DNA from 2 places in the Colwellia sp. F1 genome. Region 2 is predicted to be linked to the other one. Evidence: riboswitches for the same ligand, from Rfam matches in the RefSeq annotation. Region 2 holds a riboswitch; the other holds the start of a gene.
What was found. A riboswitch is a leader RNA that binds a small molecule or an ion and turns the genes downstream of it on or off. The one in region 2 is predicted to bind lysine.
Positions count from the first base shown of each region.

Region 1: linked by a shared signal. The riboswitch ahead of lysC (lysine-sensitive aspartokinase 3) and the one ahead of dapA (4-hydroxy-tetrahydrodipicolinate synthase) in region 2 are both predicted to bind lysine.

Region 1 covers NZ_JBWDLI010000009.1:171,397-174,552, reverse strand. The annotation lists gene icd (NADP-dependent isocitrate dehydrogenase) at 1-327, shown strand, start outside; gene AC0UA9_RS10550 (ElyC/SanA/YdcF family protein) at 470-1,231, opposite strand; lysine riboswitch at 1,597-1,801, shown strand; gene lysC (lysine-sensitive aspartokinase 3) at 1,963-3,156, shown strand, end outside.
Region 2 covers NZ_JBWDLI010000002.1:215,566-218,721, forward strand. The annotation lists gene AC0UA9_RS02685 (PLP-dependent decarboxylase) at 1-222, opposite strand, end outside; gene AC0UA9_RS02690 (2,3,4,5-tetrahydropyridine-2,6-dicarboxylate N-succinyltransferase) at 339-1,088, opposite strand; gene dapA (4-hydroxy-tetrahydrodipicolinate synthase) at 1,085-2,056, opposite strand; lysine riboswitch at 2,221-2,461, opposite strand; gene AC0UA9_RS02700 (methyltransferase) at 2,702-3,156, shown strand, end outside.

The DNA of each region.
Region 1 (3,156 bases), on a different contig from region 2:
TTATCTGATGCGCTTGCTGCACAAGTTGGCGGTATTGGTATCGCGCCAGGGGCTAACTTAAATGATGATGTTGCTATTTTTGAAGCAACACACGGCACAGCGCCTAAATATGCAGGTAAAAATAAAGTGAATCCAGGTTCGGTAATATTATCGGCCGAAATGATGTTGCGTCATATGGGCTGGGTAGAAGCAGCTGATCTCTTGTTAAAAGGCATGTCAGGAGCTATTGGTGCTAAAACAGTAACTTATGATTTTGAACGTCTAATGGATAACGCAACTTTAGTAACCTGTTCACAATTTGGTGATTGTATTATTGAACATATGTAAATAAGGATAGGTTCTAGGCATTAGCTAGATATTAAGTACCAGAAACAGAGTATTCACAGGTGAGTGAAACTCTGTTTTTTTTGACTCAATTTAATTCATCCAAACTAAACACAACTGCCAGAGTAAGCAAAACTGAGACAAATTAAACTAAACGCTTAAGCCATTGCACAAATAATCCCAAACTTTCATACCAAGCAGCTGTAGTTTGTCGTAAGCTTTTGCTGTTTGGCACGTAATATTGCCAACCTTTAGGGCTGTTGATATTTTTAACCCAAAAACCTGTGGGTGCAGGTGTTGGCTCAACACCATGCACCTGAAAATATTTCATAGCGCGTAACATGTGGCTGGCATTTGTAACTAAAACAACATGGCGGTTTTGTACTCGCAGACTTATTAATTCTGCCTCCTCCTCAGTGTCTTGTGGGAAATTTTCGGTAATGATTTTTTGTCCCGGTATGCCTAACAGTATTAAAGCCTGTTTCATTTGTTGTGCATGTGATATCTCACCTTCCAAATGGTGACCTGAAGTTATAATACGTGCTTCAGGATGTAAGTTATAAATTCTCAACACTTCAACTAACCTTTGTAATGCGTTGGTATTAAGCTGGCTTGTTACCGGTAGCGCATCATTATTGGTGTGCCAACCACCTAACACCACAATGTAATCAACGGGTGTAGTGGAGCGAGTAAAGGCGTCATAGTTATTTTCAATCGCAAGCATGAAGTGATCAGCAACTATTGGCATTGCAGATAATAGCAAGAGTAAGCCAGAAAAAAATAAACACTTAAAGCTTCTTTTAGGGCGATTTCTAAAGTAAAAAATAGCTAAAAGCAATAAAATTAATACGAGATTAATTGGCATAATAGCCGCTGAAATAATTTTTTTTAGTAAGAATAAATCCATTAGGTTCAATATATTATCAAGTAGAAACAAGGCTTATTTTAGACTATAGCAAAAGCTATACCAATTTCACTAACTTTCCCACCTTAGTGTTTCATTCGTGAGTGCAGAACAAGCTTAATTGATTCAACAGTATCACTCTATATTTCATCAATTAGTATGTTTAACGATGAGAAAAGCGTTATTTAATAATTTGGTGCTTTAAACTTTCACTCATTCGTTAATGAAATATTAAGCTTATGCTTTAACTATATAATAACAGGTATCTAAAATTGATGTTATAGACGTCTAAAAGTCTATTGCATTTTATCGGTATTTAAGGTTTAATATTGCCGTTGCGAAAATATGAGGGTTATAGCTATTTAAGCAACACCAGAAGAGGAGCGATAACTAGATAAGTAATGCTACACCCCCAGGTGTTAGGAACCACATTCCAATATGCATTATTGAAGGAGATTATCGCCGAGGGCATAAACACTGTGGCTGTTTATGTTCGGTCACTAGGGCTGAATCCTTAGGACTGTCACCTGAATTTAGTGTCTGGAAAGACTTAGGTGGAGAGCTTCTGGCTGAAAAGTTAACATGTTTGTGTCATTATTATCAATGCGTTAGCCATAAAACTCTTCAGTCATGCTCTTCCTGTTTTATTTAGTGAATGATCTTATTTGGTATTAATTTATGCACGCTTATTTTAGCTACATTAATAGTAAAGATCATGTTTAGGAAGATTATCCATGTTAAATCAAAATGTATCTCATGCAAACTCCGCACTTACCGTCGCTAAATTTGGCGGTACCAGTGTTGCTGACCATCAGGCAATGCTTCGCTGTGCTCATATTATTAAAAATGACACCAGCAATCGCTTAATCGTTGTTTCCGCAAGTGCAGGCGTTACCAATTTTTTAGTGCGCTTAAGCCAAGAAAATATCTCTGTTGATGAACAAACTGATATTATAGAAAAAATTAAAGCAATTCAGCTAAATATTACTCAGTATTTAGCCAAAGATGTAGCGCAAGCACTCAACAGTGAAATAGCCGGTTTACTAACAGAGCTATCATGTCACGCGTTGAAACAATCACAGCAGCACAGTGTAAAACAAGCCGATACTATTCTTGCCTTTGGTGAACAATTTAGCTCTCGCATTTTTGCAAAAGTATTGCAATCCGTTGGAGTGAATGCAGCTTACTTTAATGTACAACAAGTAATGAAAACCAATAGCTTATACGGTAAAGCGGTTGTCGATACTGAACAGCTGCACTTTGCATGTCATGAACTTCTAGCGCCTAAGCTAGCGCAACAAGTAGTGGTAACACAAGGCTTTATAGGGCAAGATGGTTTAGGCGAAACCACAACACTGGGACGTGGGGGATCTGACTTTAGTGCTGCTTTATTGGCAGAAGCCTTGAATGCCAGTAACTTGTCTGTTTGGACTGACGTGGTTGGTATTTTTACCACGGACCCACGTATTACAGAGCACGCGCGCGCGATTAAAGAGATTAGTTTTGGTGAAGCGGCAGAAATGGCAACATTTGGTGCTAAAATACTACATCCGGCAACATTAATTCCAGCTATGCGTCACAACATCCCTGTTTTTGTTGGTTCAAGCAAGGAGCCAGAAAAAGGCGGCACTAAAATAAAAAAATCGGTTGCCTCTAACCCAACCTATCGCTCAATAGCACTAAGACGAGAGCAAACATTGGTAACAGTAAAAAGCCCAGCTATGTTACATGCCAGTGGCTTTTTAGCTCAAGTATTCGGTATCTTAGCAAAACATGAACTCAGTGTTGACTTAATAACCACCAGTGAAATAAGCGTTGCACTAACATTTGACAACCCTAGCAGTTCTGCACAAGCCTTGATTACCTCAACGGTAGTGCAAGAACTCGAGCAACTTTGTGAAGTAACCGTAGAGCATGGTCTGTCATTG
Region 2 (3,156 bases):
AAAATCAAAGCCTGCACTGTCTAATGTTTGAATAACGCTTGATAAAGGGTTAGCTTTTACGGCAAACCATAGCTTAACAACGTCTTGCTGCTGCAGTTCATCAAGGTGTTTTTTTAACGCATCAAGTTGATAAACAAAGTAGCCCTGCTCCTCTTCGGGTGACTGGTGTGCCAACAAAATATTTTCGATATCGGGGTCGAACCAAGTGGGTTTATTCGCCATATTATTTCAGTTTTATTTAGTTAAGGTATTAGTTGGTAAAGTCACATTAAACCATGCTGACTGAGGTTAACCAGCACAGCTTAATATTCCTCCTCGCAAGGCCTAGCCTAGGTTAATTAACGAAGAATAGACTCTAATTCTAGGGCAGCATCACTTTTTTCATCTCGATACTTCACAATAAGCGCACATGCCATGCTTAAGCCTTGTGCCTGTGCCCACTGCCCTTTAACAGGACGAGTACCTGGCACAACAACCGCATTCTCTGGTATTTCAGCCCCTTTTTCACGCATCACTTCATTGATACAATCATAGACTGGCACTGACTTAGACAATGACACACCTGGTGCCAATACCGCGCCTTTTTTCACGACAATCCCTTCAACTACCACGACGCCAGCACTTAAAAATGCATTATCTTCAATAATTACAGGACTAGCCCCTATTGGCTCTAATACACCGCCAATTTGTACTGCCGCAGACACATGTACATTACGGCCAACTTGCGCACACGAACCTATTAATGCGTGGCTATCAACCATGGTACCACTATCAACATATGCACCTATATTAATATAAGCAGGGGGCATAATAATAACCCCTTTAGCGACATAAGCCCCTGCTCGTACTGAAGAGCCTCCCGGTACTAAGCGTATTTCATCTTCCGGGGTAAATTGTCGAGCAGCCAAGTTGGCTTTATCAACAAACCCTTGGTAAGGTCCTGAGAAACCAACATTCACTCCTGCCTTAAAGGCCGCTAAAATTCCTTGCTTTACTGTAACATTGGCATGCCAGTTACCCTCAGCATCTTGATTTGCAGCACGTAGTGTGCCAGCTTCTAGCTGCGCTATTACCTCTTGCCAGTTCATGCACTATTCCTATTTTCAATATTTTTTTTAAAAGACGTTTGATTAACTTGTGCTAACCAATGATTAATTTTTTCATCAAAAGCCAACAGTGTTAGATTGTTGGTTAACTCTTGGTGGGTCAGGGGCGCGCGTAATGTAGGCGTTTGAATGTTTTTCTGGTGCGCCATTAGCACTTTAAGGGGGATAGGGTTAGCCACACAAAAAAGGGCATCTACTGCATCATTCCACAGCGGAAACATCGTTTTTGTTTCTTGTGCAAAACACATTGTCACGTAGGTTTGCGTGGCTTGAGGCCACGCATTACTGCACACAGACACCAGCCCTTTAGCGCCGGCAGGTACTAAATACGGCAGCATGGCATCTTCACCGCTATATATTGCTATGTTTGGACAAGATTTACGGTAGCTTAAAAAGGTGCTTAACTCCCCGCTTGCTTCTTTCATTGCCCAAAAATTAGGATGATTTTGTAGGTTTTCCACAGTGTTAACAGGAATACCAACACCACTACGAGAAGGCACATTATACAACATACAAGGTAACTTAGCGGCATCAAGCAATGCTTCAAACCATTGGGTTTGACCAATTTCCCCTGGCTTTGCATAAAGAGGAGTCGCTAGAAGAAAACTATCAATGGCTAATGTATTACAGCGCTCAATCCAGTTAATTTGATCTGGTAAATTATAACCACCAACTGCCACCATTAATGGTGTATTAAGCTGTAAATGACAAACAAACTCAACAATGCTTAATTGTTCTGCACGGGTTAGTGCAAGGCCCTCTCCCGTACTTCCCAGCAATAAAATACCATTACCTGCTTGTGCCTGTGCTATCGCTATTTGTTTTAAACTAGCAAAGTCTATTTCGTTATTTTCAAGAAATGGCGTGATTAACGCTGTCCATAAAAGGCAGGTACCAATATTATGGCTTCTACTAAAAGTTGTCGGGGGGGGAGGCGTTTTTGTATTCATTATTCTCGAACTCATTAATTACTTCAGAGTACAAATGTACTATGAGAAATAGTTCGGAGAACTTAAGGGCATTTACAATGGGTCGAGCAACTGCGCATTGATTAAGTATTACTTATAAGGTATCACTTAGACATTACTTATGGAAATTACTGACTTTATTTGCAAAGGCCAGAAGCTCTCCACTCAATTATAACTCACCTTAGGTAAGTCAATATCAGTGACAATTGTCGGGATTCAACCCTAAACCTTTGTTCCTAAAACAAAAGTAAACAACCGATAACTATCTAACCAAATCAATAGTTACCTCGGCGTTAATCCCCCTCATTACTATTATCAGAGTTTGATCTCTGTGCAATATCCCTATTGCAATAATAACTACCTGGTTAGCGCTCCTCTTCTGGCCCCTTTCCTCAACATAACTAGCCTTATGCTTGTTTCATCATTCTCTGATAGTTGCAGTAAAATGCTAATAATATACGAGGAAGATCTTATGAATTATATTATTCACAAGGTCGAAATTAGGGACAGTGGTATTAAACCATTGATCACACTTTTATGTCAACGTTCAAGTACGCTAATTGTTGTATTCACTTGTGTATACAGTAGAATACCACCTCTTATCTTTTTATTACTGCTTTTTTTCTTATGTCAACTTCAAACATTAGCCAAGTACTATTACGAAATAGTGAATTACTTTCAGCGAGCACACCACTGTTTATTAACTTAACGGCTGATGGTTTTATTGAAGACTACTTGCTCCGTAACCCCAAGGCTAAAGTCACTTGCCATAACACTAATTATATTGACTACCTTGCGCTTAATAATAACTACGAAACGCGTGTAGCAGTCAGTTTTAATAGTGAATATCAAACCGAGCTAAAACATGACTTAATCATCATTAACTTTCCTAAAAGTAAAGATGAGCTTGCGTATACTTTAGCAATGATAGCGCCTTATTTACTTCCTGATGCTAAAGTGGTTTTAGTGGGCGAGAAAAAAGGAGGCGTGCAATCTAGCCCTAAACTAACACAGCACTTTTTACTGGCTTGTCAGAAAATTGATGCCGCTCGCCATTGCTTAGTTTTTGCGGGCATAGTCAA